DNA from 4 places in the Metabacillus indicus genome. Region 1 is predicted to be linked to each of the others. Evidence: riboswitches for the same ligand, from Rfam matches in the RefSeq annotation. Region 1 holds a riboswitch; each other region holds the start of a gene.
What was found. A riboswitch is a leader RNA that binds a small molecule or an ion and turns the genes downstream of it on or off. The one in region 1 is predicted to bind S-adenosylmethionine.

Region 1 (7,696 bases):
CCGATCCGGCGGATATTTTCTTTGCGGTCTTCTTCACCGAAGCCAAGATCACTGTTCAGTCCATGTCTCACGTTGTCTCCATCCAGCACAAATGACTGGGCGCCGCGGTCGAACAATGTCCGTGCAAATGCGTTTGCGACAGAAGACTTGCCTGAAGCAGACAGCCCTGTAAACCAGAGGATAAAGCTTTGATGCTTGTTTTTATTATGCCGTTCTTCTTTTGCGATAGATGCTTGATGCCATACGATATTGCTGCTCATCATTGTTTCTCCCTTCTTACGAAACGACTTCTTTTTTTAGTCCGCTGATCAATACTTCAATCACTTCAGGCCTGCTGAATGTGCTTGGCGGCACTTCGCCGTTTCTCAGCATCTGTCTGACCTTTGTGCCTGAGAGAATGACGTGATCTGCGCTGTCATGAGGGCACGTTTTCGTTGTAGCCATACTTTCGCATTTGCTGCAGTAGAAGCTGTGGTCGAATTTCATCGGCTTAATGCCAAGCTCCGCTTCTTCAAATTGGTCAAATATCTTCTGAGCATCATATGTGCCGTAATAATCACCGACGCCTGCATGATCTCTTCCGACAATAAAATGCGTGCATCCGTAATTTTTGCGGACAAGCGCATGGAAAATCGCTTCTCTTGGTCCTGCATATCTCATCGCAGCAGGGAAAACGCCAAGCTCCACTCGTTCTTCCGGATAGTAGTTTTTAAGCAATACTTCATAGCTCTCCATGCGGATTTCTGCTGAAATATCATCAGATTTCGTTTCGCCGACAAGAGGATTCAGAAACAATCCGTCAACTGTTTCAAGGGCAGCTTTCTGGATGTATTCATGTGCTCTGTGCACAGGATTTCTTGTCTGGAAGCCGACTACGGTTTTCCACTCTTTACTTTTAAAAATCGCTCTTGTTTCTGATGGATCAAACGTATATTCTTTAAACGGCTTATCGGGACGCTTGATCAGAGTGATTTTGCCTCCTGCATAGATGTCTTCTCTTTCATGCAGTTTTTTCACTCCGGGATGGGCGAGATCCGCTGTTCCGTAAACATTGATCGCTTCATTCGTTTTATCCGGCTCATAGAGATCTTCGATTTCAATCAGCCCATACACTTCGCCGCCATACTGAAGCTTTGCTTTGTCTCCTGTCTTCAGCGACGCTGCTGTTTCTCTTGAAACCGGAAGCGTGATCGGAATACTCCAGACTGTGCCGTCTGCAAGTCTCATGCTGGTGACTACACTTTCATAATCCTCTTGTGTTAAAAAACCCGTAAGCGGGCTGTAGGCTCCGATTCCGATCAATTCCAGATCGCTGAGAGCCATTGCATCAATTTCGATCACCTGATCGATTTCATGTGCAGTTACTTCAGGATTGTATACATCAACTAATACTCCACCATGCGGCTGTAAACTCATTTATTTTTCCTCCTAAACTGACCTTTTTAATTGGTTTTAATGTTAAATGCCTCCGCCTTCTTCATGCACGGCACGCTTTTCATCCTTTATCGCCTTCATCAGGCTCAGTGCACCAAGTGTTGCCAGCATGACACTCAGAAGAACGATAAGGGAGTACATATCCTTTTCCAAAAACAGTTTGACAAGCATATACGATATGGCAAGTGAAAACAACGGTGAAACAATCCAGATTCGGATGATTTTCTTCACAATGTGCTTTTGAAGGATCTCGCTCCCGCTTTTCGCCATTCCAAGTCCGATAATAGCTGATGAGGTCACCTGCGTCAGAGGGACGGGAAGTCCGAAAATGGAACTGGCAATCACAAGTCCTGCTCCTGTACCGGAAATCAGAATGCCTTCAGGCTTTGAATACCGGGTAATTTTCTTACCGTTTGTTTCAAGCACTTTTTTGCCGAGAAAAATCGCTCCAAGAGCAACAAATGCTCCTCCGAGCAGGGTCCCGTCCGGCACGGAAATCAGGCCAGCCCCGACAAGCGGCCCTACTGCGTTTGCCACATTGTTCATTCCAGCTGAGAAAGCCTCGAAAAATCCTGCCAGTATCAGGATGCCTGTAAGGAGCGGACGGTCTTTAAAGAACGGTTTATGCTGCACTTTATAAAGCCCTTTGCCGAACAGCCAGGCAATTCCGAAAGCTGCGACAGGAACAATCACCCAGAACATCATGATAATCATCAGTGATTTAATAAATAGGATCTGATAGGCAACTCCCACTCCCACAACGGCTCCAACCGTCACCTCGCTTGTTGAAAGCGGGATTCCCAGCAGGTTTGCAAGAAACAGCGAGCTTGTCGCAGACAAAATAATGATCAGAACAACTTTCACATCAATGATATCCTGCGGAATAATTCCGGCACTTATTGTCTTAACAACCTCTCCCCCGCCAAGATACGCGCCTGCAAAAACACCGATGGCGCATATAAAAAGGGCATGCCGGGCTTTCGGAACTGCACCGGAACCGTAAGCTACTCCCATGGAAGCAGCGGCCCCGCTCGCTCCAATATTCATGGCGAAAAAGAGACTGATGGCAAGCGCACCCAGTTCAAGCACCGCAATCCCTCCTTATCCATGCAGGCCGCATTCTGTTTTGCCCTGGCCGCTCCATCTGCCTGAGCGCAGATCATCTGCACTGAACGCAGGCTGCGTGCAGTGGAAACAGCCGATGCTCGGATATCCCTGATCATGGAGCGGATTATAAGGGAGGTCATTTTTATGAACATAGCGCCAGACATCTTTCCACGTCCAGTGAATGAGAGGACAGACTTTTACCGACTGAAACTTGTCGTCTTTATTGATAAATTGCACATTTTTCCTTGTTTCAGACTGCTCTCTCCGAAGCCCTGAAATCCACGCTTTTGACTGAGAGAGTGTTTCATTCAGCGGCTGAAGCTTTCTGATTGCACAGCACTGATTCGGATTTGTTTCCCACAGCTTATCTCCATGCTGTTCAGCTTGTTCTGCAAGGGTAAGGGCTGGTTTTTTCATCGTAATTCGGAGCTTGGGATACTTTTCTTTTACACGTTCAATGGTTTCATATGTTTCCTTGAAATGAACATCTGTATCAAGAAACACAATCGACGCATCCGGTTTTACTTTTGAAATCAGGTCAATGAGAACAATGCCCTCAATGCCAAAGCTGCAGGCATAGACAATCTCTTCGCCGTAATGGCCGTAAGCCCAGTTCAGCACATTCAATGCGCCGCTGTACCCGTCGTCTGTTTCAAAAGTCTGTTCATGCTCCTGCCATGTTTTATACGTAAGCATGCTGGTCTTCTCCTCACTTTTTCAGGTCCTGTACAAAAAGCTTTTAATAGTAGGACAGGAGCCCGCTTTCGTTAAAATGCCTCCAGTTTATCCAGTCAGCATTTTTCATTTCATTCTTATTTTTTCATTTTTCTCAAGCTGAATCACTTTTCCGTCCTGAACGATCAGTGTCACAGAACCATAGCTCATTGTGTTCAGCATTTCCTTCAGCCTGTCGATGACCGCGTCAAGTTTTTGATCAGTACCCACAGTGGTCCCCCGTTTCTTTCCCATTAAAAAAAGCCTTCCGGTTTGAAAGACTGTTCAGGCATCAACCTTATCTTCCAAAATGGGTTTCATTTTGCTGGATGTAGCACCTTGCACGCATGCAGGTTGCCGGGCTTCACCGGGCCAGTTCCCTCCGCCTCTCTGGATAAGTTTATTATATTTTTCTAAATTTTATCACAATTGCAGTCACTGTCAACCTTAGTTTTTCTATCGGAATTAAAAAAACGACTCTTTTTAGGAACTATTGATAAAAAAGTGCTAGATATACAGCGCCGGAATAAGGTGTACTATAGTTCGTCCGGGAGGTGGGAGTTATTTTTATCTTGTTAAGTGCAGCTGCCGTTTTTTATGCGTTAGGCGGATTTTCATTAGCTTATGCGGCAATGGAGATTGATGACCCAGCCATTTTTGAAAAAATGAAAGAGGAACGCGGAGTGATGAAGTGTTTCGGAATGCTCGGTTCTGCGGGATTTAAACTCAGCGGGAAGCTGCTGCCTGCACCCTGGCAGAAAAAAGGATTCAGAATTGGCTTTTTGCTGATCAGCACACTGGCTTTTTCCGGAAGCGTGCTGATATGGAAATAAAAAAAGGCATCAGCTGCTTCTGATGCCTTTATCATTTATACGTTCAGCCATTCTTCTGACGATGGATTTTCACGCCATTTCTTCAGCTTGGCTAAGTCTTCTTTTTGAATGGAGCCTTTTTTCAGAGCTGTTTCAATCAGAGATGAATAGTCCGTCAGTGATACGGAATGAATGCCTTCTTCCTCAAGCATCTCTGTCCCTTTTTGCAGTTCATATGTGAAAATGGATACAGCGCCGATCACTTCGCATCCGGCTTCTCTAAGGGCTTTGACCGCCGTAATAACGCTTCCTCCGGTTGAAATCAAATCCTCCACTACTACCACTTTCTGTCCTTCCCGGATCTTTCCTTCAATCTGATTGCCCTTTCCGTGTCCCTTTGGCTTGCTTCTCACATAGGACATCGGCAGATTCAGAAGATCACTTACCCATGCAGCATGAGGAATTCCTGCAGTAGCCGTGCCTGCTATCATTTCAGCTTGGGGATAATGCTCTCTGATCAGAGCCGACAGGCCTTCTGCAATGTTTTTTCTTACTTCCGGATAAGAAAGCGTGAGGCGGTTATCGCAGTAGATCGGTGATTTGAGCCCGCTTGACCATGTAAACGGATCATTCGGGCTAAGGAATACAGCTTCGATTGTCAGCAGTTGTTCTGCAATTTGATGGTTCATACAGGCAGTCCCTCCCAGGCGTTTTTCATTTGAGTATAGGCCGCAAGCGGATCCGGTGCTTTAGTGATGCTCCGTCCGACCACAATTCCGGTTGACCCAAGCTCTCTCGCTTTTTCAGGAGTTGCCACCCTGACCTGGTCATTTACTGCATCTCCGCTCATGCGTATGCCGGGTGTTACGGTCATAAACGAGGCTGGAAGCTCGCTGTAGATGCGGGGCACCTCCAGAGAAGAGCAGACAATACCGTCAAGGCCGCTTTTCGCCGCAAGCTTAGCGTAGCTTAGCACCGTATCATCAAGGCTGTTGCCGATCAGCAATTCTTTCTTCAGCATCTCTGCCGATGTGCTTGTCAGCTGAGTGACAGCAATGCAGGCGGGACGCTTGGAGCCTGCAGGTGTTCCGGCCTCAAGACCTTCCATTGCAGATTCCATCATGGCACTGCCGCCGGCAGCATGCACATTGACCAGATTGACTCCGAGTCCGGCAAGACCCCTCATCGCTTTTTTCACTGTTTCGGGAATATCATGGAGCTTAAGATCAAGGAAAATCTCATGTCCGCCTGATTTCAGCTGATCGATGATTGCAGGACCTTCCCGGTAAAAGAGCTCCATGCCTGCTTTTACATACAGCTTTTGTCCGGACATCTTTTTCAGGAATTCTCCTGTTTCCGCAGCATCCTTAAAATCAAGCGCGATAATCAGCGGTCTCTCGTTCATGCTTAAAGCTCCTTCCAATGCATTCTGTAATGTGGTCAAACCCATATTTTTTAAGGACATGAGGCAGTTCTTCAATGATTTCAGGGCAGACGAATGGATTTACAAAGTTGGCTGTTCCTACGGCTACGGCGCTTGCCCCCGCATACATGAATTCAAGAACATCTTCTGCTGTCTGAACACCGCCCATGCCGATAATAGGAATGGATACAGCCTGGCTGACTTCATGAATCATGCGGATGGCTACCGGTTTGATGGCAGGACCGGATAATCCTCCTGTTCGGTTTGCAAGAACCGGCTTTCCTGTTTTCAAATCCAGCCTCATTCCGATGAGCGTGTTGATCATCGTTAATCCATCTGCTCCAGCCGCTTCGATCGCTTTGGCAATTTCCGTGATATTGCTGACGTTCGGTGACAGCTTGACATAAACAGGCACCTCTGACACAGCTTTAACTGCTCGCGTAAGGGAGGCTGCCATTTCGGGGTTTGTACCGAAAGCAATTCCACCGGTTTTCACATTCGGACAGGAAATGTTCAGTTCAAGCGCGTGAACATTTTTCGCCCTGCTGATCTCTCTTGCGACTTCTACATAATCTTCTTCTGCTGAGCCCGCCACATTTGCAAGAACCGGCACATCGAATGACTCAAGCCAGGGAAGTTCATTTTCAAGGATACCTTTCAGTCCGGGGTTTTGCAGGCCGATTGCATTGAGCATGCCCGCTTCTGTTTCAGCCACCCTCGGCGTCGGATTTCCAAATCTCGGTTCGGCCGTTGCTGCCTTAATCATGATGGCTCCAAGTTTGTTCAGATCATAAAGGCCTGCGAATTCTTTTCCGAAGCCAAAGCAGCCTGATGCAGGCATAATCGGATTTTTGAGTGAAAGTCCCGGAAGTTCAACATTCAGCATGACAGCACAACCTCTCCTGCTTTAAATACCGGCCCGTCGGTGCACACTTTTTTGTAAGATGTGCCATTCGGGTCATCTGCTGTATGGCACACACATGCAAAGCATGCGCCGATTCCGCAGCCCATTCTTTCTTCAAGAGAGAGAAAAACAGGCTTGTCAGGAAAAAGATTTTGGAGGCTTGAAAGCATGGGGGTCGGACCGCATGCGAAAAGAGCGTCAAAATCGATGCTGCGCTCTTTGATGCAGTCTGTGACGAACCCTTTCGTCCCGTATGAACCATCTGCCGTCGCAATATAGGTTTCTCCGAGTTTCTTAAACTCACTTTCATAGAAAACCTGATCCGCAGACTGGAAACCGAGTACGTGGCGGACGTTAACACCCTTTGCAAGCAGACGTCTTGAAAGCTCGTATAAAGGAGGGACTCCGATGCCGCCTCCGACAAGAAGCGCTGTATCTCCCTGATTCAGGCTTTTTGGATCAAATCCGTTTCCAAGCGGGCCGAGCACATCGACCAGTTCTCCTTCTTTCCTTGCAGAGAGGAGCTTCGTGCCCGCTCCCTCTGCCCGGTAGATCATCGTGAATTCCCGCTTTTCTTTCTCTATTTTTGCAATGCTGATCGGTCTTCTTAAAAGAGGAGATGCTGCACTTGAAACCTTGATATGAACGAACTGGCCGGGCTGGTTCATCTCGTCGACCAGACTCCCTTTTAATGTAAGCTCATAAATTCCCTCAGCAATTTCTCTCTGTCCGGCAATGATCATCCATTCTTTTCGGATCAAGCGTACGTCACCTCTTTGCTGATTACTCGTTTTGGCATTTGTTCTGTTGAGAAAGTCATTGACTCTAAAACTCTTAAAATCGCTTTTGCTGTGTCAAGTGATGTGAGACACGGGATGCCGTTTTCAACCGACTCGCGTCTGATTCTGAAGCCATCGCGCTGCGGCTGTTTTCCTTTGGTCAGTGTATTGATAACGAACTGGGCTTCGCCCGTGCGGATAATATCCAGCATAGTAGGAGACTCGCTGCCGATTTTGCCGACGATTCTCGCTTCTACCCCGTTCTCATGCAGGTAGCCGGCTGTTCCGCTTGTTGCCATGATCTGATAGCCGATTGCACTGAAGCGGCGTGCTACCTCCAGACCTTCTTCTTTATCTTTGTCCGCGATTGTCAGAAGGACCTGTCCGTAATTCTGCACTTTCATTCCTGATGCGATCAGGCCTTTATAAAGAGCTTTTTCAAGGGTTGAATCTTTTCCCATCACTTCGCCTGTCGATTTCATTTCAGGGCCGAGCGTAATATCCACTCTGCGCAGCTTTTCAA
Region 2 (7,696 bases), 1.7 Mb from region 1:
TTTTGGAAGCCACTTTCACCTGCGTAGTTTCTTCTACCGGATTAAACCAGTAGCCGCCCGGACCTTCCCACCAGTTTCCGAAATTAGAGTCGTAGATCCATCCGCTGTCCGGATTGTTATCAATTGAAACCCACTCATTATTCTGTTTCACAAAAAGGGCAATATCATCTTTTACGTCATTGAACGCCGCCCCATTGTTGAAGGTTGGAAATTGAAATCCCGCACCGCCGTCAAATCCTACTTTAATAGAAGTTTCGCCGGCCGGAGTCATGGATGTAATAGTCTGCATTGCAGCAGTTCCGGCCGCATTCTTGCTTGGTCCCTCTGTATGGCCTGTTAGTAACCCGGCATTGAATATGAGCATTTGAATGGCCAGTAAAAAAATCAGTATCCTCTTTGCTTTAGGCTTTCTTGTCATGTATTCATCTCCTGATTTGATTTTTTCTTTGCACGAAACGTTTTAAATAGTTGAATGTCATCTAGTCTTATAGAACTATAGCCTTCACCCCACAATTTGGTAACGCTTTCATTTGATTTGACTATTCTATCTTTAATTGCAGTCATTTGTTAGGAAGGAAATTTTGTATAGAGTGCAGATATTTTGTTTTCGGCTTGAAACATAACGTGATTTAAGAGATTCTGAGAAGATTCAGATGTTCTTTGTTTTATGGAAGGATGAAAAGAGGGAAGTATGACCTAGGATTTTTTGTAACATCCAGAGATTTGTGCATGCTTAAGCAGCAACGGTTCTAACTCTTTCTTTGTCTGTGAAGGAGAAGCTGTTTTTTTTTCATTAGAGGAGAATGGAAGCTGAATATTGAAATGGTAGAGAAGGTTATAAAAAGTTTGATGTTTTGATAGCTTTAGGAGGTTTTCTTACACTTTCAGTCCAAGTCCATTTGTGGTCAACAGTTGTAGTTTTAGTTGGAAATTCGGGTGCTAAAGGAGAGAAAATCATGATATTTTTATGTATGGGCTATTTCAGCCCTGAAAAAATGAATGCACGGCCAAGAGAAGAAATTGAGGCGGTTATGAGTGAATGCCAGCCTGTTATTGAAAATTTTTATGAAAGCGGTAAGGTGCTTCTTGATGCAGGCCTTGAATCTGAAGTTAAGAGCCTGCGCCGCGTAAATGGACAGGTTCTTGTAACAGATGGTCCTTTTAAAGAAACGGAAGATCTGATCGGCAGTGTATTTGTTTTTGAAGCAGAAAGTATGGATGAAGCAATTAAAATGGCCTCTCTTCATCCAACGACGCAAATCAGCAAAGGGGAAGAATTCGGCTGGCGGATAGAAGTCCGTCCTGTTCATTTCTTTAAGAATGAAAAATGAGCTGCCTTGATAAAGTGTAACTGGTGAACAGAATGGAGCTCCCACAGCTGGAACTCCAAACGATTAAGAGAAAGGGAACTCCAATTTCCGTGGAGCTCCCTTTCTTTATTCCTCCTTAAATAGCTCCTCCAAAAACCGCTCCCGGTTTTCCAGAAAGTATTTCGTAATTTGATAGTGATCCGTATCTTCGTACGTCCTTTTTGTAATTTGTTCATCGTCAAAGCTCAGAATGTCAGCATCCGGAAAGCCAAGCAGGATAGGGGAATGAGTGGCAATAATGAACTGAGTGTCTCCGTTTTTCGTCAAATCGTGAAGGACGCGGAGGAGGGTCAGCTGCCTTGACGGGGACAGGGCTGCCTCCGGCTCATCAAGCAGATAAATGGCTTTGCTGCCGAAGCGGTTCAGGAAAAGGGACAAAAACGACTCGCCGTGGGACTGTTCGTGCAGTGATTTTCCTCCGTATGCACCGAAGACATCTCCTGATAAAGGGTCTTCACTGAGTTCTTCAAGATGGGAGGCAAATTGGTAAAAGGATTCTGCTCTGAGAAAGAATCCATTCTTTACTTTAGGCATCCACCCGAGCCGAATATAATCGCCAAGGTCAGACTGCGAGCTCCTCGGATTGTAGAGATGGTGGCTTCCGCCTGCAGTGTTAAAGCCGCACTGATAGGCAATGGCCTCCATCAGAGTCGATTTGCCCGAGCCGTTCTCACCGACAAAAAAAGTAACAGGGCTGGTCAGTCTCAGTTCATCCATACCGGAAATGGCAGGGATGGAAAAGGGATATTTTTTAGAAGAGGGGATATTCTCTTTCAGCAGTTTGATTGATTTTAAGAACATGTACATCACCTGCCTACAGTTTAGCAGATTCAGACAGACAATTTATACTCCCGGCTGCAGCAAAGTTCAATATAGGTGGCTGTTTTTTCTGCAATGACGTCCTTATCAAAATCCATTGAGGCCACATGATAGGAATTCGTGAGGCTGACCATCTGTTTGAAAGGAGATGAGATGGCATGGAAAAGAACATCTGAGCTTGAGGCCGGAACAACATGGTCTTCTTCTGATTTGAAAATCAGGGTCGGACAGGTTACTTCAGACAGCACGGGCTTCGTTGTTTTAATGAGCGTCAGCAGGTTGTGTACGGCTTTAATCGGAACGGCTTCATACGTAATTTCTTCTATATCGTCCGCTTTGATATCCGGTTTTCCTTCTGGAATAAAACGGGGTTCGATCTCGTGCTGAAAAACCTCATAGCCCGGAACACTGAGTGCAGCATTGATGGTGATCAGGCCGTCAATATCCTGGTGTCTGCAGGCAAGGTGAGCCGCTAAAATTCCGCCCATGGACTGTCCTGCAACAAAGATTCTGCGGCACACTTTTTTAAGCTTTTTATAAGCTTCTTCGATATTTTGAATCCAGTCTGTAAAGCAGCAGTCTTCAAAGTCTAGGGGAGTGGTTCCGTGGCCTTTCAGGCGCGGGGCATAAACGGTATATCCCTTTGCGGCCAACAGTTTTCCGAGCTCGCCAACACTTTGGGGAGTACCGGCAAATCCGTGGCACAGAAGAATGCCGATCTCATTTCCTTTATGAAAAAAACTTTCAGCTCCTGCAAGGACAGGCACATGTTTCTTCGTCATCATCATTTCCTCCCAATCAATTCTGAACTAAAAAACCCTCTCCTGCTTACAGCTGACAAGAGAGGGTTTTGTCTTTATCGGCCAAAGCATCGTGCTTTGCTGGTTGGAGCACCTTTCCGGCAAGCGGCGGCTGCTGTGAAGTCATGGAGCCAGATCTCTCGTTCACTCTTGATAGATTATATTTAATTCTTATTGGTTTAGTTGGTTTTAACGATCTTATCATGATGAAGAGATAACTGTCAATCACTTCCTGAAGCAATCCTCTTCACAAAATTGGTTCCCTGGAGTAAAATACTTATATTCCAATCAGACAGGTGGGTTTTAGTGTGAAAACCATTCCAAAACCTTTAGTATTAGTTAATCAATGGGTGATTGTGCTATCCGCTGCAGCATTCTTGATCAGCGGCATGGGCGCTTTTTTACTGGTGCCTCTTACGGCGGGAATTATGGGACTGCTGTTTAAAGTAAACCCGATTATGAAAGCTGCCGGCACCTTTTTGAAAAAAGAGCCTTCAGCCTATATACAGGAAGATTTTGATCAGCAGCAGTTTAATCAGGTGATAGCAGTGATCTGCCTGAGCCTTGGGTTTGCCGGATACATGCTTGACTGGACGGCGCTAGCCTATGCGGCGACTGCGATGGTTGCCATTGCTGCATTTGTCGCGATTCTCGGTTTTTGCATCGGCTGCTTTATCCGTTTTCAGTGGCAGCAGTATAAATACCGCAGACTTTCTAAACAGTCCAACTGATTTTTTAAAAAAGTGTTGACTTTCAGAAAATACCGGAGTAAAGTAAGACACATCGAAAATATAGCTTCTTATCACGAGAGGTGGAGGGATATGGCCCTTTGAAACCTCGGCAGCGGACTCATTATGAGAACTGTGCCAACTCCAGCAGGCGTGCAGCCTGAGAGATGAGAAGAGCGAACGGTCTTTTTTTGCAGATCCAGCCTCTTCCTGTCTTTCAGGGAGAGGTTTTTATTTTTGTTTAAAACTAAATCATGATTTTCTTATCCAGAGAAGCGGAGGGACTGGCCCCATGATGCTTCGGCAGCGGACTTTCGAAAAAGTACTGTGCCAATTCCAGCAGGCGATAGCCTGGGAGATGAGAAGAGAACCGGTGATTCGTAATGCCATGCCCTCTTCTTGTCGGATAGAAGAGGGTTTTTTGTTGTTAATGAAATTATAAAGAGTAAAAGTCTGTGGATAACATAACTAAGTTATCCTCGTCCAGCTCCAGCGCCTAGATCCTCTGTCAGAACAAATCCGTCAAAAAAGTCAAACCTGGACTTTTCCGTCGGATTCTTATCTGCCTATCGGATCTGACCAAGGCGCTTGCGCTTTTGTTCTTGCAAATAAATGGGAGGTTACATACATGATTGAATTTAAAGGTGTCACAAAGGTATACGGGAGCGGCGGCAATGAAGTGAAAGCTCTTGACGGCATTGATTTGGAAGTGAAAAAAGGGGAAATATGCGGAGTCATCGGTTTTAGCGGAGCCGGAAAAAGCACCCTGATCCGCACAGTGAATCTGCTCGAGCGTCCAACTGCAGGGCAGATCATCGTGGATGGTCTCGACTTAACGGCGCTTTCCAAAAAGGATGTGCGCGGAGTCAAACGGAAAATCGGCATGGTGTTTCAGCACTTTAATCTGCTTAATTCAAAGACAGTCTATGCAAATGTGGCGATGCCGCTGCTTCTCTCAAAGGCCTCGCCGAAAGTTATTAAGGAGCGGGTTGCTGAGCTGCTCTCGTTTGTAGGACTTGAGGACAAAGCGAATCAGTACCCTGATCAGTTATCAGGCGGCCAGAAACAGCGCGTCGGAATTGCAAGGGCACTTGCTACCCAGCCATCCATTCTTCTGTGCGATGAAGCTACCTCGGCACTTGATCCTCAGACGACAGCTTCGATTCTGAAGCTTTTGAAAAAAATCAACGAGGAATACAACATTACGATTCTCATGATCACGCATGAAATGTCAGTCATAAGAGAGGTTTGCGATACAGTAGCCGTGATCGAAGGCGGAAAAATCATAGAATCAGGTTCTGTGTTTGAGGTCTTCTCAAATCCAAAAACAAAAACCGCTTCAAACTTTGTCAGCTCTGTTCTGAATGATTCGATTCCTGAATCGGTTCTGAAACTTGTTCAGGAAGAAAACAGCCAGGGACAGATTTTCAAAATTAATTTTGTCGGAAAATCCTCAGGTCAGCCGCTGCTTTCGCAGATTGCGAAACGATTTGACCTCCATATCAACGTGCTGTTCGGCAACATCACGGAGCTTCAGGGGATTCCATTTGGACATTTAATCGTTGAACTTCAGGGAACGGAAAGTGAAATAAAAAGAGCGCTTCTGGTGATGAACCAGGAGAACGTATCAGTGAAAGAGGTGAATGCACATGCTAGTTGATTCTCAGCAAATAATCGATGCTTTAGTCGAAACACTCGCAATGACCGGTTTTTCCCTGCTTTTCTCCACGTTGATCGGCCTTCCGCTCGGCGTGCTGCTGGTCATCACCCGAAAGGGACATCTATGGGAAAACGCCATTATTTTTAACATCCTGAACGGGATTGTGAATCTTTTCCGCTCTGTGCCGTTCATCATTTTGATGGTGGCGATTGTTCCGCTGACGAGACTGATTGTCGGAACGTCGATCGGAACAGCTGCAGCTGTTGTGCCGCTTGTCTTTTACGCAGGACCCTATATTGCCAGATTAATAGAGAACTCGCTGCTTGAAGTGGACCCGGGAGTCATTGAAGCGGCAGAAGCAATGGGTGCAACGCCGACCCAGATCATCTTTAAGTTTATTGTTCCTGAAGCATTAAGCTCACTTGTTCTCAGTCTGACGATTGCGACAGTGGGACTTGTCGGTGCATCTGCGATGGCAGGGGCTGTCGGCGGAGGCGGACTTGGAGATCTCGCCATTACATACGGCTACCAGCGCTTTGACACGGTTGTCATGATCATTACAGTGGCCATTCTTGTTGTCCTTGTTCAGGGACTTCAGACTTCAGGAAACATTTTATCGAAAAAAATCAGAAGACGATAGGAGAGAACAATGATGAAAAAATGGATTATTTTAACACTGATTGCAGCACTCGCCGCTTTTGCTGCGGGATGCGGAAATAAAACAGCTAGCGGAAAAGAAGAGGTGGATGTGAAAATCGGCGTCAGCGGATCTGATAACCGCATCTGGGATTTTGTTGCCAAGAAGGCAGAAAAAGAAGGCATCAACATTGAGATTGTCAGATTTTCAGATTATGTACAGCCGAATCTTGCGCTTTCAGAAGGCGAGCTGGATGCCAATGCGTTTCAAACGATTTCTTACTTTAATGCCTTCAAAAAAGAACACAATCTTGACCTGACTCCTATTGGAACAACGGTCATCGCACCTCTTGGCCTCTACTCGGATAAATACAAATCTGTTGAAGACATTCCGGAAGGCGGAAAAATTGCAGTTCCGAATGAAGCGACAAACATGGGAAGAGCGTTCCTTCTTCTTCAGGCAGCCGGTTTAATTGAACTTCCTGAAGACTTTGACGGCAACGGATCTCTCGATAAAATCGTCAAAAATCCTAAAAACCTTGAAATCGTGCCTGTCGTCGCAGGCCAGACACCGCGTGTTCTTCCCGATGTAGCAGGTTCTATCATCAACAACGGAATTGCTGTTGATGCAGGATTTAACCCGATCAAGGATTCTATTTTCCATGAAGATGACACAGCCACACCCTATATCAACATCATCGCAACACGCACAGAAGACAAGGACCGCAAAGAACTGAAACGCATCGTTGAGCTTTACCAGGAGGAAGACACGGCTGAATTTATTGAAAAAGAATACGATGGAGCCACGATTCCGACGTTTGTCCCTCTAAGTGAAATTGGAGAATAATCATTGAGGAGGAAAGAGCATGAGCACAGCAGCTGTTACGCTTAAAGAGCAGATCATTGATGAAATCGAATCAAGAAAGGCAGAGTACCTGAAAATTAGCCATTCGATTCATGAAAATCCTGAAATCGGCAATGAGGAATACTTTGCTTCAAAGCTCCTTTCCGACTTGCTTGAGTCAGAAGGGTTTACAGTTGAACGCGGAGTCGCAGGACATGAGACGGCGTTTCTGGCCAGGAAGAAATCGCCGCTAAAAAACGGGGCATCTGTTGCTTTTCTGGCGGAATACGATGCGCTTCCGGGACTTGGCCATGCCTGCGGCCACAACATCATCGGCACCGCAAGCACTGCAGCAGCGATTGCCCTCGGCAGACAGATTGACGAAATTGGCGGAGAAGTAGTCGTTTTGGGAACACCAGCGGAAGAAGGCGGCCCGAACGGCAGTGCGAAAGGTAGCTTTGTCAAACACGGGCTGCTTGAAGGTATCGATGCCGCTCTGATGGTGCACCCATCGAACGCAACGAGAATAACGGGAAACTCCCTTGCAGTGGATCCGCTCGATTTTGAATTCATCGGGAAGCCGGCGCATGCTGCAGCTGCTCCTCATCAGGGAATCAATGCCCTGGATGCAGTGATTCAGCTTTTCAACAGCATCAATGCCCTCCGTCAGCATGTAACAGATGATGTGAAAATTCACGGAATCATCACGCACGGCGGCGATGCCCCGAACATAGTTCCGCACTATGCAAAAGCACGGTTCTACATCCGTGCGGCAACGAGAAAAAAATGCTCAGAGACAACAGAACGCATCAAAGCTGCAGCACAGGGAGCAGCCTTGG
Region 3 (7,696 bases), 1.6 Mb from region 1:
CCGGTGCACAGATCACCGATTATCTTCATGTCGGGAAGAAGACAAAAGGCATCATCTCAACAGAAACCTTCAAGCTTGTTCTTAAGGAGCGGGGCAAAACGTTTGAGATTTTCGTCTATGTGGAGTACAGCGAAAAGACGAAAAAGGTAACGAACGTAACATTCAAAGACGCATAAAAGAAACGGATGGCAAATGCCTCCGTTTCTTTTTTTTGCCTATATTTATTGAAAAAGTTTACAAATAAGTTTGACAATGATTGCCAATAGGATATATAGTTAATTACATAAGTAACTAACCAATGAACAGACAGGAAGAGGGGTCAGTCACATGAATCCATTTTTAGACACTGACAGGCCGATATTTCAGCAGATTGCAGAACAGGTTGAAGACGATATCATCAATGGCTTAGTGCAGGAAGGAGAAAGGGTGCCGTCAACGAATGAATTTGCAGCGCACTATCAGATCAATCCTGCAACTGCAGCAAAAGGAATTAATCAGCTGGTTGAAAAGGGCATTCTTTTTAAGAAAAGGGGAATTGGGATGTTTGTAGCAGACGGGGCAAAGAGCAAGCTGGTTCATCAGCGCAAGGAGCAGTTTTTTGAAGCCTATATCCTGCCGCTGAAATCCGAGGCGCAAAAGCTGAATATCAGTGTGAGCGATTTGAAAGAAATGCTTGAAAAAGGGGGCGGAGCAAATGAACGTTAGCATCACGGGGTTAACAAAAGAATATGGGAAAAAGAAAGCATTGGACGCCATTACAATGCAACTTGAAGGGAATAAAATCTACGGCCTTCTCGGCAGAAATGGAGCAGGCAAAACCACGCTGATGCAAATTCTTGCAGGGCAGGTCATGCCTGATGGCGGCGAGGTTCTGATCGGCGGCCAGAAGCCGTTTGAAAATCAGGCAATTACAGAATCGATCTGCCTTATCAATGAAAGCGAAAATTTTAAAAAGGGAATGAAAATCGGCGACATCTTCAAGTTTGCCGGGTACTTTTACCCGAACTGGAGCCTTGAAACAGCTGAAAAACTCCTTGAGGAATTTTCACTGGATAAGAAAATGAAAGTTAAATCCCTGTCAAAAGGAATGGAGTCTGCGCTCGGAATCACAGTAGGACTCGCAAGCCGCTCGCCTATCACCATCTTCGATGAACCGTATATCGGCCTTGATGCTGCAGCCAGAAGCCGGTTTTATGATCTTCTGCTGGAGGAATATGAGGTCCAGGAAAGAACGTTCATCCTTTCCACACACCTTATCGATGAAGTCAGCAGGCTGCTTGAAGAAGTGCTGATTGTTTCGGACGGAAAGCTTTTGATGCAGAAAAATGCCGATGAGCTGCGTGAGGAGTCGTTTATCGTAAACGGCCCAAGATCAGATGTATCCGCATTTACAGCAGGAAAGAATGTCATTCACCGCAAAGCATTCGGCAGCATGGAACAGGCGGTGCTGTACGGGGAAAGCAAATCAGAGGCACAAAAAGCAGGACTCAAAGTAGAGCATGTGCCTGTGCAGGAATTGATGGTTTACTTGACAGAAAAAACGAAAGGCGGGGTATCAGCATGATCAGACAGTGCCGCGGCATACTGTTGTTTGAAGTATTGGACATCCGTAATTCCCTTACGATCTTCTGGAGTATTCTCATTGCATGTATGGCTTTATCCTACGGAATTCAGTTATCAGCTGGAGGCAATTTGACGGTTTCAAGCGGAATGGCCGTTTACATTTTCAGCTCGATTGCCGGTTTCCTGACAGTAAAAGAAACGTATCCGTTCAGCATCAAAATGGGTGCGACAAGACGGAATTATTATGTGACGACAAGCTTGTTCCTGCTGATGCTTGCATTGTTTATGGCTGCTTCCCATACGGTATTGATTATGGTGCTCGAAGCGATGGAAGCCTTTGGACCAGGCGAGCTGAAATTGTTCTACCTATCGATGATCCTTGAAAGTGAGTTCCCGTATTTGACGAATTTTTATGTGGATACTGCCATTTGCTTCTTTCTTCAGGCCATGTTCTTTGTGCTTGGAAGTATTTTTTACCGCTTTGGCCTCCTTGGCGGATATGCTGCTATTGGTCTTGCTGCAGTCCTTCTGTTTATTCCGGCCGTTCGGGATGAATTTATCGCAGTAATATTCAAATTTGGAGGAGAACAGGCGCTTGCATACCACGGAGGCCTGATGGGGGTTGGAGCACTTCTATTAGTGTTAGGATGGTTTATTCTCATAGGTGCCGCTGCCAAATCGGTGATGACAAGATAAAGAGAAAGCAGACCGTTTCCGGTTTGCTTTTTTCAGTTTTTAAGAGATTAGAGGAAGAGGAACAAGCATATATATGTGTGAAAGGCTTGGCCGCACAGGCTGCTGAAATATGAAGAGAAAAGGAGCCATTATGAAGGAGCTAATTTACTCACTGCTTGAGACGCTTGCAGATCTTGGTTATTACGGGATTGCGCTCGGTTTGATGATTGAAATCATTCCGAGTGAAATTGTGCTTGGCTACGGAGGATATTTGATTTCACTCGGCCGGGTAGACTTTACAGGAGCTGTCATCGCCGGAGTTGTCGGCGGAACCTTAGCGCAGCTTTTTCTTTATTGGATGGGGTATTACGGAGGAAGACCTTTTCTTGAGAAGTTTGGAAAATATCTTTTCATCAGCAGCCACCATCTGGATCTATCTGAAAAATGGTTTGAAAAATACGGAGCGGGCGTTATTTTCACGGCAAGATTTATCCCAGTTGTGAGGCATGCCATCTCCATTCCTGCCGGGATTGGGAAAATGCCGCTATGGAGATTCACCGTATACACGGCTGCAGCCATGATTCCCTGGACTGTTTTCTTTTTATATATGGGCATTCAGCTTGGCACAAACTGGACACAGATCAAAGAAAATGCAGAGCCGTACGTGCTGCCGATGATTCTCATTATGACGCTTGCAGGCATTGGCTATTATTTAATGAAAAAAAATGAAGCAGGAGAAAAGAGAATCTAAGCGAATTAAACAAACGTTTGATTAAATGTATGTTGGATGCGTTTAGGGCTATTAATAATAGTAGAATGCGCGGCAAGGGGGATATGAATGTTCAGCCAGTACAGCAAGCTAGCAACAGAAGTATATGATTTAGACAAGCCGGTGGGCCATTCCTTTGGCGATCTTGAGTTTTACCGGGAACGTCTGCGTGAAGTGAAGGGGAGAATCCTTGAGCCGGGTGCGGGGTCCGGAAGAGTGTACATTCCTTTGCTCGAGGATGGATTCGCCATTGAAGGCTTAGATAACTCTGCGTATATGCTTGATTCATGCCGGAAGCGATGTGAGGAAAGGGGACTTCGTCCAGTGCTCACAGAAGCAAGCATGAGTGAATTTAAGCTTCCGGGCAAATTCGAGGCGATTATTTTGCCTGCAGGCACATTTCTGCTGATTGAAGACCGGAGGGAATCTGTTCATGCGCTGAAGAATTTTTATGAGCATTTAACAGAGGGCGGCAGACTTATTCTGGATCTTGACCTGCAGCCGGAAAAGCAGCTGAATCAGGTGTTCACCAGCATGTGGGAAACGCCCGATCAGCACATCATCACAATGGAGGCAAAGCAGGTTGAGTACAGCGTGCTTGAGCAGTATTCCGTGACCTATCTGAAGTATGAAAAGTGGAAAGACGGAAAGCTTTCAGAAACCGAGCTGCAGAGGTTTGCCATGAGGTGGTACGGAGTGAAGGAATTTAAGCTGGTACTAGAACGCCTCGGCTTTACAGACATTGTAATTTCTGCGGACTATACATATGGAGCAGCACCGGAGCATGACCGGCAGACGATTACGTTTGAAGCTGTAAAACCGGAATGATGAAAAGGGAAGAGGGCTGAAGGGCGGTACTGGTTAAAGTCCCGGAAAATTGGTGCCTCGGTGGTTTTTGCTGACAGTTGATTGATTACAGTTTTTAGCCAATACATCCAGAAAATAAAGTGGACTGAATCGGAAGGCACTTGACTCCTTGTCCAGCTGCAGCGCTCAGGCTCCTCTGTCAGAACAAAATCCCCCAAAAAGTCAAAACCGGACTTTTCGGGTGATTTCTTATCTGACTGCCGGAGCAAAACGGGCGCTTCCGCTTTTCTGGGGATGAAGAGGGCGCTGGAGACCCCGCAAGCGCAGCGAGGAGGCTCCAGGCACTCCCCGCGGAAAGCAAGTGACTGGAGCGCAAGGGAACGGGTACGTTAAGTGCTAAATTGAAAATAACGCACAAAACGCTTGGCAAATAAGATCCAAGCGTTTTTCTGCGTCAATCAATCAAGTTAACGATGAAAACGTGCTTTCTTTCCGTTTCTTTTCCACAAGCGGCATGACCTGTAATGAAAAGCGCTCCATTTCTTCAAGCTGCGGCGAGAACTGGAGGAGGAGTAAATCAAGTCCTGCCTCTTCATACTCAAGGATCTTGTCAGCAATCTGCTCAGGAGTGCCAATCAAATTTGGACGAAGCCCGCGGTTTGAAACCGAATAGTCATAGAGCTCAAGCTTTTGTTCAAGCTGGGATTTCGTCGTGAAGTCTTTGTAACCTGCATAGGCGGAAGATTCTTTAACATCTGTTATCCGCTTCAGCTCCTGCTGCACTTCTTCTTCGGTATCCCGGCAGATGATGTAGGCAGCCATTCCGAACGATTGAAAGGGCTCTTTTCCGCGTGCTGCCCGCAGCTGCTTCATGCCGTCAATCTTCGTTTTGATTTCGTCTGCCGTTCCCCCGTGCATCACATAAGCATCGCAATGCTCAGCGATCGTTTCTTTTCCGCGCGGACTTTCTCCTCCTGCATAGAGAATTGGATTAGGCTTTTGCACCGGCTTCGGTGAAAGGCGGGCATTCATCAGGTCATAAAACCTTCCCTGATACGTAAACGTTTCTTTTTCCCAAAGCCCCTTCAGGACTTCAATAAATTCTTCGGTCCGGTCGTAGCGCGCGTCGTGCTCTGTAAAAATGCCGCCGTACTGCCGTGCCTCTTCTTCCCACCAGGCGGAAACAACGTTCAGGGTAAACCGCCCATTGCTGATGTGGTCAATGTTTGCTGCCATCTTTGCCGTGACAGCAGGGTTGTGGAAGCCGGGTCTGACTGCTGTCATAATTTCAATTTTCTCTGTGACGGCGGCAAGAGCGGCAGCAGTCGTCCAGGCTTCAAGCGAATCATGCTCAGGTCCCTTAATATCATTTAAGTAAAGCTCGGCGATAAGGGTGGTGTCGTAGCCCCACTCCTCTGCTTTTTGGATAACTTCCTTTGCGTAGGCGTAAGTAGGAGGCATTTTTTCATCTTCTACATTTCTGAGCCATCCCCCGAAGATTGGCAGCCAAAAACCGTATTTCATTGCGGAATCCCCTCTCTAATCTGCATAAAAAAGCCCCTCTTGTTAGACAAGAGAGGCTGGTTCTGCTGTGCAAGTTCTAGCTCTCATCTTTCAAACAAACTGTTTGCTGGAATTGGCACGGTTTCTGCTGTCAGATCCGTTGCCGAGGCTTCAAAGGGCCATATCCCTCCACCTCTCTTGATAAGAAACGTATGAAATTAGTTGTATCATAAAATAATTTGATTAGTATGTCAATTCTAAAAAATCAGCCCAGCTTCTCCTGAAGGAACTCCGTCACCTGGTCGGGAGTCTTTGCATTCGCACTGTGAAGGTGTCCGAGCTTCTCGCCGTTTTTAAAAATCAGGATGCTCGGAATCCCCATAACCTGGTACTTCTCTGCAATTTCAGGGAACTCATCTTTATTGATTTCATACCATTCATATGAGGAATAGGATTCCATAATTTCGCCGATAAACATATTCATTCTTGTACAGTCAGGGCACCAGTCTGCGAAAAATTTGATTAGCACCTCTTGATCTTGGGTAATTAATGTTTGGAACTGTTCTTCTGATGTAATTGGTTTCATGAATCAGACCTCCTTGCCCTTATTTTAATACAAAACAGGTGTTTTGCATGCAGGAAATGCCTGATGCATGAAAAAGTGCGCAATGATTGCCGGCAAAAAACAGGATAAAGACAAACGCGCTTACATCGCCTGCCTTACTGAAATTGGAAACGCCTTTAAAGGACGCAAATTGTGCCTTTGCCCGAATGTTATAAAGAAATCCATGATGGGCTATAACAATTTGGGCCGAAAGTGATAATATAGTAGAGATGAACTTTTCTTAGGGGGATATCCGCATGAAAATTAAAGTTGGATTATTATATGGAGGCAAGTCCGCAGAGCATCAGGTTTCCCTGCAGACGGCACTTGCTGTTATAAAAGCACTTGATACGAATAAATTTGATATACATCCGATCTACATTTCCGAAAAAGGCGAATGGTTCCGCGGACCCAAGCTTACTGAGCCGGCAGCTTCACCTGCTGAGCTTCAGTTCAGCCAAAATGGCACAGCGGTTTCTCCGGTTGCGCTCAATCAGGATCTTTTCCCTGCAAAAGCAGATGAAACGAACGAACAAATTGATGTAGTATTCCCGCTTCTTCACGGACCGAACGGTGAAGACGGCACTGTTCAGGGCATGCTTGAGCTTCTGAACCTTCCGTATGTCGGAAACGGTGTCCTTGCGTCTGCAGCAGGAATGGATAAAGTGATCATGAAAAACTTGTTTGCCCAGGCAGGACTTGAGCAGGCTAACTATGTTTCCTACATTAAGAGCGAGTGGAAAAAGGCGCCTGAAGAAGCTTACGATAAAGTGGAGCAGGAGCTTGGTTATCCTTGCTTTGTTAAGCCTGCCAATCTGGGCTCAAGTGTCGGCATCAGCAAATGCAAAGACCGTGCGTCACTTGAAAAAGCATTCGCAGAGGCATTTGATTATGACCGTAAGATCATCATTGAAGAAGGCATCATCGGACGCGAGATTGAAATCGGCGTCATCGGAAATGATGAGCCGATCTGTTCGGTTGTCGGTGAAGTTGCTCCTAAAAAAGAATTCTATGATTATAAAGCGAAATACGAAGACGGCGACACGGACATGATGATTCCTGCGCAGGTTACGGAAGAAGAATATGAACTGATTAAAGAGCTTGCCATTAAATCCTTTAAGGCAATCGACGGATCAGGACTTGTACGCGCAGACTTTTTCCTGACAGAAGACGGAAAAGCGCTGATCAACGAAGTGAACACAATGCCGGGATTCACGCCATACAGCATGTTCCCGCTTCTTTGGAAGCATACAGGCGTTGAGTACCCTGAGCTTATCGGGCGTCTTGTCGAGCTTGCCCTTGAACGCCACGAAGGCAAGCAGCAAATTAAACACACGTTTTAAGGAAAGCCTGGAAACACTATTCATTAAAGAATAGTGTTTCTTATTCATTGTCCAGAAGGCTTGAACAAAGTTTACATAAAAGAAGGGAGATTACAGCGCATGATTAAACGTTCTTTACGCGACATTCAGACAATGGCGGGAGGATCAGGCCTTGCGCCCCAACATGAAAACACCATGATCCACGGCATTACAACGGATTCCAGAAAGATTGAAGCAGGCACGCTGTTTGTGCCGATAGCCGGAGAAAACTTCGACGGCCATCATTTCGCCGAAAAGGCTCTTGCTGATGGAGCGGCGGCCACTCTTTGGAACCGTTCAAAACCGAACCCTCCTTCAGGTGCCGTCATTCTGGTTGAAGACACATTGGAAGCTCTTCAAACCCTTGCAAGCAGCTACCTTGACCAGCTGAACCTGAAAGTTGTAGGCGTGACA
Region 4 (7,696 bases), 890 kb from region 1:
ATAGTCAGCAAGCGCCTTTAAATCCTCTATGCTTCCCCAGTTAGCCGCATACTGGAAGGTGCCAACCCTGATGTGGCTTGAAGCGATCCGGGTCAGAACCGCACCAGGCAAAAATGATTCCCGGATGACAGGGTCTCCCGTTGTGATCACTGCAAGACTCCGTGTCGTCGGGATGCCAAGGCCATGCATGGCTTCACTTATGATGTACTCCCGAAGCATCGGACCAAGAGCAGCCCGGCCATCGCCTCCCCGGGAGAATTTTGTCCTTCCTCCGCCCTTCAGCTGAATATCGATTCGTCTTTCATCCGGCGTCAGGTGTTCACCAATCAGGATTGCCCGGCCGTCGCCAAGCATAGTAAAATGGCCAAATTGATGACCTGCGTATGCTTGTGCAAGCGGCTCTGCACCGTCCGGAATCCGGTTTCCTGCAAAAACGTCCGCATCCTTTTTTAATGTGTCAGCACCGAGCCCGAGAGAAGCAGCCAGTTTTTCATTGAATAGCACAATCTCAGGAGAACTTGCCGGAGCCGGTTTCTGACTGGCAAAAAAGAGTGACGGAAGACGCATGTAGCTGTTGTCAAAGTTCCATCCGCTGGTTAATTTTTTCATCCTGTCTCCTTTTCTATCCTTATTTGGTTATTTTCTGTTATGACTCAATTATTTCAGAGGAAGCGGAATTACTCAAGAAAGAACAAAAGCGCAAGCGCCTTGAACAGATCCGATAGGCAGATAAGAATCCGGCAGAAAAGTCCGGGTTTGACTTTTTTGCTGGATTTGTTCTGACAGAGGATCTAGGCGGTGGAGCTGGACGCAGAACACGTTTTAATGTTTTTTACAGCCCATTTTTTATAATTTCCATCAGAAAAACAGCCCGAAACGGACTGTTTTCATTCTGCTCTATTCATTTCCCTTCCATCCACTCTGGCTTTCCGAATCCTTTAAAATCTTTGTCTATCGCTTTCTCAAACTCGTCTGATTCAACAACGTCTTTAATATCCTCAGCGATTTCAGATTCTGCGTCTTTTGTATTCATCACAACACGATTGCGGTGCACGTCATTCATATTCTCCAGAGTCACCGCATCCGCAAGGTCCATTTTAGCCGCAAGGGCAAAGTTCCCCGGCACGGCAGATAGGTCGGCATCTTCTACAGCTCTTGGAAGCTGCGCAGCTTCAATCGGAAGGAACTTCAGTTTTTTAGGATTCTCTGTCACATCTTTTTCAGATACTTGAAGCGGGCTGACCTCTTCATTTAACTGAATCAGTCCTGCGTCCTTCAGAATATGAAGCGCCCTGGCAGCATTCGTCGGATCGTTCGGAATAGCGACTGACGCGCCATCTTTGACTTCATCAATCTTCTTTACCTTGTCTGAGTACAATCCCATTGGAGCCGTCGGCACTGTGATAATTTCCGAAAGTTCCAGTTTGCTTTGCTCAGCAAATGTTTCCATGTAAATTTTGTGCTGAAAGAGGTTGGCATCGAGTTCATCATTGCCCAGGGCATTATTGGGCTGAATATAATCGTTGAACTGAACCACCTCAACTTCATATCCCTTTTTTTCAAGACCGGGTTTAATAGCCAGTTCCACCATATCTGTGTAGGGACCGGCTGATGCGCCGATTTTAATTTCTTTCTTCTCTCCGTTAGTTTCCTCTGCGCCGCACGCAGACAGGATTCCCGCTCCTGCTACTAATAATGCCAACACCATTTTCTTCATGTCTTTTTCCCCCTAAATAAATAAAAAAATTCCTCCTTCATTCAGAAAGAGGAATCGTATATATGACGACTTATCTTTCAGAATGAAGGACATTCTGCAGGATTTAGCACCGTTCCATTTAAGGAGGTTGCCGGACGTCGCAGGGCCTGTTCCCTCAGTCACTCTTGATAAGCAAGCTATTAAATTGAATAACGTAATCTTATACTGCGTAATGGGTTCTGTCAATCATTATTTTAGAATAATCAAAATAGTGAGATTAACAGACTGCCAAAAAGCACCGTCCCGATGAAGACGGTGCAGCGCTGAGCTGTGTTCAAAATCAGATTTGCGAAAGAATCGCATGTTTTTCTTCACTTGACACAAAATTCCGCTCACCGAACACATTGTAGTCATTCAAGCGGATTTTATTAAGGATTGCACGGTAGAAGTGTCCGGCAGCTTTCACAGGTGCGCGGGAATGCAGAGGATATTCATGCATAGTCAGCATCGCTGTATCGTAATGCTTTTCCGCTTCTGCGGCAAGATGCTCCCACACTCTGATAAATTCAGGGGTTACCTTCTGCTGCTGCAGATCAAATTCGGTCATTTTATGTTTTGCCATTACCTCTTCAGGGACGTAAATGCGGCCGCGTTCGAGATCTTCTCCGATATCCCTGAGGATGTTCGTCAGCTGCATGCCGAGTCCAAGAGCGATAGCCCCTTCGCGAAGAACGTTTGTCTTCTTCGGAGCAAGCACCGGCAAAAGCATGAGGCCGACTGTGCTTGCAACGTGATACGAATAATCAAGCACTTCTTCCATAGACTGATAGCGGATTTTGACAAGATCCATTCCCTGGCCTTTAATCATGTCCCGGAAGGCTTCCACATCCATATCGTAATTGGTGAATGTATCGTGCAGGGCCACCCACATGAAATTATCTTTAGAGTAATCCCCTCTTAGAAAAGAGTCGAATTCAGCCGTGAATTCCATTAACTCTTCACTTGGCCTCTCTCCCTCGTCTACGATGTCATCGACGATTCTGCAGAAGGCGTATACAGCCCACACTGCTTTTCTTTTTTTAGGAGGCAGAAGCGAAAAAGCTTTATAGAAAGTTTTAGAATGATGCCGGATGACTTCTTCACATTGCTGATAGGCCTGTTTTAAATCAACCACTCAGACTCACTCCTTCCCTCTCTTTGTTTTGATGATCGGATAAGATGGCAGAAACCATCAGCTTCGCCCCCTGCATAACGATTGGGATCCCGCCTCCGGGGTGGATCGAAGCTCCTGCTGCATAAACGTTTGTGAGCTTGGATGGTTTAACCTGCGGTCTGAACACGCCGGATTGGAACAAAGTCGGAGCGATGCCGAAGCTTCCTCCCTGAAAGAGTCCTTCCATTTCTTTGTCATCCGGTGTTCTGACTTTTTTCCACTGGATTGACTTTCTGAGACCGGGAAATCCTCTTTCTTCAAGCTGATCAATAACCTTTTCAACAAAACCTTCCTGTTCCCCCCAGTTGATCGAACTGCCTGATGGCACCGGCACAAGTGCATATAAAACGCCGTGGCCCTCGGGTGCAAGTGAGGAATCGATTACAGAAGGATGAAATGCGTAGATGGAAGGATCTGACGGAACTTCTTTCGTTTCAAAGATTTCTTTCATATGCTGCTGAAAATTCGAGCCCATAAAAAACTGATGCACAGGTGAATCCGTGTAGACTTTGTCCAGTCCGAAGTAAAGCAGAACACAGCTGGATGACGCCGTATAGTTTCTTGCAGGCATTGACTCCTTTGGAATCATCTTTGATGCGCCTGGAAAATCGCCGTTTAAAACAAAGGCATCCGCCTTGACTTCTTCTCCGTTTACAATCAAAGCCGCTGCTTGATCGCCCTCTGTCACTACTCTTTCAACATTAGCATTTTTCATCACCTTTACGCCAGAATTTAGAAGGGCATTTTCAAGAACCGTTACAAGAGAAGCATAACCGCCTTTCAGATAATAAATGCCATGCTTGTGCTCGCTGAATGAAATGAGCGAATAAAGGGCCGGTGAATCAAGCGGATTGCCTCCAATATAAAGTGTCTGCAGGGAATAGGCCTGCCGGATTCTCTCATCCTGAAAATAGGCTTTTAACGAGTTGTTTACAGATTTATAAGCTTTCAGGTGCACGAGCGTTTTCAGGTTGTTGCGCGTCCAGAACGTTCGCTTATCGTGAAAGGATTTCTCGAGAAACTGGTCCTTACCAAGGTTGAAGCGGATTTCCATGTCTTTCATGAACTGAACGAAGCCCTCTTCATTTCCCGGAAAGTTCTCCTTTATCTCCTGGATCTGCCGTTCAATGGAATTATATTTCGTGTACGAAGATCCGTCTTTAAAGTGCAGTTTATAAAGCGGATTGATATTGATTAATTCGTACTGATCACGGCTAATTCCTGCTTCATTCAAAATGGATGTGAGCATTTCCGGCAAAAGAACAATTGTCGGGCCCTCATCAATCCTATACCCCTGCTCTTCTGTAAAGGCAAGCCTTCCTCCAAGTCTGTCTCTCTTTTCAAACAAACTGACCTCATATCCTTTTTTCCTGAGCATCAGAGCTGAAATAAGCCCGCCAATGCCGCCGCCCGCTATTGCAATTTTCATAGTGCATTCCCCAATTTCTTTTCAGATTTGATCGGTACAGCATGACTGGTTTCGTTCAATATGGCATTGGTCGTGATCCTTGCTGATTCTAGGATGGTTGGAAGCCCGCTGCCCGGATGAGTTCCTCCTCCGACAAGCCAGCAGTTGTTCAGCTCTTCAAATTTGTTGTGGGGTCTGAGCACCATCATCTGTGTCAGCTGATGGCCTAAATTAAAGGTTGCTCCTTTATAGACAAGAATGTCTTCTTCCCAGTTCTTCGGCGTAATGATTTTTTCCGTTTCAATATGATTTTTCAAGTTTTTAAACTGCGTTTTCCGTTCAATTGTCTCAAACACCAGTTCCCGGAACTCTTCCTGATGCTGTTCCCAGTCAATATTGCTGAAGTTGTTTGGTACCGGGGCAAGTATGTAAAGCGCAGACTTGCCTTCAGGCGCCAGAGTATCATCTGTTGCAGCCGCATTCTGAATATAGATGGACGGATCCCCTGACAGCTTGAGGGTTTTCGTGATTTCCTCTACGTTTCTCTTATAATCTTCAGAAAAAACGATTGTATGGTGAGGCAGATCATATTTTTTATCGAGACCGAGGTAGATCATGAAGGTTGAACAGGAGTATTTTTTCTTCTCCAGTTTTTCTTTTGAGAATTTCTTTAATGTACCCGGTTCAACGAGATTTGACATAACGTGGGCGAAATCGCCGTTGATGACGACTTCATCAGCAGCTGCTGTCGTTCCGTCTTCAAGAATGACGCCTTTCACATCCTTGCCTTGGAGCAGCAGTTTTTTCACTCCTTTTCCGAGGTGGATCGTGCCCCCATGCTCTTTAAGCACAGCTGCCATTGCTTTTGACAGCTGGTTTACTCCGCCTCTTGGATGAAAAATTCCATATTCATGCTCCATAAAAGAAAGGATCGAAAATGCGCCTGGACATTCCCATGGTGACATGCCAAGATACTTGGACTGAAACGTAAAGGCATATTTGACTCGTTCGTCTTTAAAATACTGAGATAGAACATCGTAAAGTGATTTGGTAACCGTCAATTGCGGAAGAGCCTTGATGACCTTCCAGCTCAAGTAATGACTGAAGCGGTCCATTTTGCTTTGCAGAATCGGAGTCAATGCCGCCATTTTTCTGCGCGTATCGTTCATGAACCTGTTATAGCCTTTGCCGTCCCCCGGCGAAAACTCTTCTAATCTCTCGACCATTTTTTCCGGATTTTTTGTCATTTTTAAGGACTGATCGTCAAAAATCAGTTCGTACATTTCTTCAAGTTCAATCATGTCCATATAATCATGAAGGTTTCTCCCGGCTGAAGCGAAAATCTCTTCAGCAATATGGATCATGCTCAAAAAGGTCGGCCCCATATCAAATGTGAATCCGTCCAGTTCAATGGAAGCGTTGCGCCCACCGACATATGGCTGTTTTTCATATACGTCTACCTGGTACCCCTGACTTGCTAAATTCATGGCAGCTGCCAAGCCGCCAGGCCCTGCACCGATGACGATGATTTTTTTAGCCATGTTTTACTCCTCCTAATTCCTGTACAACAGTTATACAAACATTATACAATTCAATTTATTAAAACACAATCAATTAGGTTCTCCCTTTTTTTACTATTCCCTAATAGGTACGATTTCAGCAGCTTTTCAGATCATTTGACGCACATAAAAAAGCCCGGCTATTTCGCCGGACTCGCTTCTATCATATTCACCGCTGCTTCAAATGTAAGAATTTCGTTCTCCCAAACGGCATTTCCCTTCATGACCTGATCTTTCAGTCCCAAAGGCACAACATAAACGCCGTTCACTGGTCTGAGCTCTTTCACTTCTTCTCCTTCGAGATAATAGATCTCAAATTCCGGTTCTCCTTCTCTGTTGGCAGCACTCAGCGTGAAAGTGTTTGAGTAATAGGTATCAAGCACATCACCTTTCAGGCTGTTTGTATAATATGGGTCTATTTTCTTGGTACAGCCTTTAACTTTAAACTTGCAGTATTCAGGCTTGATAGACTCAAGCGTTTTCTCATTCCATACGACCGATATAACCGGCGGTTTGGACAAGTCCGGTAAATCGTCATCTTCCTCTCTGCCGCTGTTCCATATGGCTATAAATAAGGGGACTCCAATAAAAACAAGAACAAGTGCAACAAATGCAGTGTCCCATTTCGTTCCTTTCACCGGCTCATGCTTACGGTGATACAAAAGCCATTCATCAAACAGAAAATATAAAAACCCTGCGAAAACAGTCAGGAGAATTCCATAAACCTCCCGAAAAATAAAAAAGCCGACTATCGCAGCAGATAAGACGTGAATAGAAAAGTTCAGAAGCCTTCTGCTCTTGCCCTTGTTGCGCACTATGTAATAGGAGACGATGCTCACAGGCAGCCCAACAGCCACAATAAAGCCCCCGGCAGCCAAGAGAAAAACCGGCATCATCATCCATGCATCCCAAAAATCCAAATAACCATTAACAGCACCAGAAATAAGGCTCAACAGAAGGAATGTCAAGCTAAGGCCAAAAGCTGCCAAGACTGCACTCAAGATTTTTTTATAAAACATCATCTTCACCCCGCTCCTAATTTTAACATAAAGAGGAAATTAATAGAGTTTGTTTCATTACAAAAAGCCGGCTCAGCCGGCTTTTACGATTCATCAATATCAATTCTGTAGGTTTCAAACCAGACGTGGATCTGTGCAAGATGGGCAAGAAGCTGCGGCCCGGTCATCAGCTGTCCGTACCACGGCGCCTTGAAAGCACTGCCTTCTGATTCGATGATGTCATGCAGCGCCTTTTTATCAAAAAATGTATGCAGCGCTGAATCCTTTTTCTGCGTAAGAGACTGCAGCCACGTTTTGACCGCTTTTGTGTAATGAGGATTGTGCGTTTTAGGATACGGACTCTTTTTCCGGTAGAGCACCTCGTTTGGCAGAGAACCTTCGAGCGCTTTGCGGAGTATGCCTTTTTCCCGGTCTCCGTGCATCTTCATCTCCCACGGAATGTTCCAGACATATTCAACAAGACGGTGATCTGCAAACGGCACCCGGACTTCAAGGCTTGCGCCCATGCTCATGCGGTCTTTGCGGTCAAGCAGCGTCGTCATAAACCAAAGGATGTTCAAATAAAACAGCTGTCTGCGTTTTGACTCTGTCTCAGATTCCCCGTCGAGCAGCGGCGTCTCTTTCAGCGTCTCCTGATATCTCATTTTCACGTATTCTTTTAAGTTCAGCTTGCTTTGCCAGTCCTTGTGAAGCAGATTCATGCGTGCATCCGTAGACCTCATCCACGGAAAGGCTTCTTCCGATAAATCCTGCGGCCTGTGGAACCACGGATAGCCTCCAAAAATTTCATCCGCACACTCT

Region 2: linked by a shared signal. The riboswitch ahead of ACK1LH_RS18135 (methionine ABC transporter ATP-binding protein) and the one ahead of ACK1LH_RS09090 (YezD family protein) in region 1 are both predicted to bind S-adenosylmethionine.
Region 3: linked by a shared signal. The riboswitch ahead of ACK1LH_RS01215 (LLM class flavin-dependent oxidoreductase) and the one ahead of ACK1LH_RS09090 (YezD family protein) in region 1 are both predicted to bind S-adenosylmethionine.
Region 4: linked by a shared signal. The riboswitch ahead of ACK1LH_RS04695 (MetQ/NlpA family ABC transporter substrate-binding protein) and the one ahead of ACK1LH_RS09090 (YezD family protein) in region 1 are both predicted to bind S-adenosylmethionine.

Annotation. Positions count from the first base shown of each region.
Region 1 is NZ_CP176757.1:1,814,516-1,822,211, reverse strand. It holds gene cysC (adenylyl-sulfate kinase) at 1-260, opposite strand, end outside; gene sat (sulfate adenylyltransferase) at 277-1,416, opposite strand; gene ACK1LH_RS09100 (anion permease) at 1,459-2,481, opposite strand; gene ACK1LH_RS09095 (phosphoadenylyl-sulfate reductase) at 2,536-3,237, opposite strand; gene ACK1LH_RS09090 (YezD family protein) at 3,343-3,486, opposite strand; SAM riboswitch class I at 3,551-3,656, opposite strand; gene ACK1LH_RS09085 (hypothetical protein) at 3,828-4,088, shown strand; gene pyrE (orotate phosphoribosyltransferase) at 4,124-4,756, opposite strand; gene pyrF (orotidine-5'-phosphate decarboxylase) at 4,753-5,472, opposite strand; gene ACK1LH_RS09070 (dihydroorotate dehydrogenase) at 5,441-6,376, opposite strand; gene ACK1LH_RS09065 (dihydroorotate dehydrogenase electron transfer subunit) at 6,370-7,155, opposite strand; gene carB (carbamoyl-phosphate synthase large subunit) at 7,152-7,696, opposite strand, start outside.
Region 2 is NZ_CP176757.1:3,532,962-3,540,657, reverse strand. It holds gene ACK1LH_RS18160 (Ig-like domain-containing protein) at 1-418, opposite strand, end outside; gene ACK1LH_RS18155 (YciI family protein) at 957-1,331, shown strand; gene ACK1LH_RS18150 (AAA family ATPase) at 1,437-2,171, opposite strand; gene ACK1LH_RS18145 (alpha/beta hydrolase) at 2,201-2,971, opposite strand; SAM riboswitch class I at 3,043-3,149, opposite strand; gene ACK1LH_RS18140 (DUF4395 domain-containing protein) at 3,298-3,720, shown strand; SAM riboswitch class I at 3,786-3,891, shown strand; SAM riboswitch class I at 3,978-4,082, shown strand; gene ACK1LH_RS18135 (methionine ABC transporter ATP-binding protein) at 4,346-5,377, shown strand; gene ACK1LH_RS18130 (methionine ABC transporter permease) at 5,367-6,017, shown strand; gene ACK1LH_RS18125 (MetQ/NlpA family ABC transporter substrate-binding protein) at 6,030-6,860, shown strand; gene ACK1LH_RS18120 (M20 family metallopeptidase) at 6,880-7,696, shown strand, end outside.
Region 3 is NZ_CP176757.1:206,368-214,063, forward strand. It holds gene ACK1LH_RS01185 (DUF3889 domain-containing protein) at 1-176, shown strand, start outside; gene ACK1LH_RS01190 (GntR family transcriptional regulator) at 328-705, shown strand; gene ACK1LH_RS01195 (ABC transporter ATP-binding protein) at 695-1,564, shown strand; gene ACK1LH_RS01200 (hypothetical protein) at 1,561-2,259, shown strand; gene ACK1LH_RS01205 (DedA family protein) at 2,390-2,989, shown strand; gene ACK1LH_RS01210 (class I SAM-dependent methyltransferase) at 3,077-3,835, shown strand; gene ACK1LH_RS01215 (LLM class flavin-dependent oxidoreductase) at 4,277-5,338, opposite strand; SAM riboswitch class I at 5,419-5,525, opposite strand; gene ACK1LH_RS01220 (thioredoxin family protein) at 5,583-5,903, opposite strand; gene ACK1LH_RS01225 (D-alanine--D-alanine ligase) at 6,179-7,264, shown strand; gene ACK1LH_RS01230 (UDP-N-acetylmuramoyl-tripeptide--D-alanyl-D-alanine ligase) at 7,364-7,696, shown strand, end outside.
Region 4 is NZ_CP176757.1:923,378-931,073, reverse strand. It holds gene ACK1LH_RS04700 (protein adenylyltransferase SelO) at 1-609, opposite strand, end outside; gene ACK1LH_RS04695 (MetQ/NlpA family ABC transporter substrate-binding protein) at 902-1,717, opposite strand; SAM riboswitch class I at 1,785-1,891, opposite strand; gene ACK1LH_RS04690 (phytoene/squalene synthase family protein) at 2,037-2,870, opposite strand; gene ACK1LH_RS04685 (phytoene desaturase family protein) at 2,863-4,338, opposite strand; gene ACK1LH_RS04680 (phytoene desaturase family protein) at 4,335-5,858, opposite strand; gene ACK1LH_RS04675 (hypothetical protein) at 6,017-6,898, opposite strand; gene asnB (asparagine synthase (glutamine-hydrolyzing)) at 6,979-7,696, opposite strand, start outside.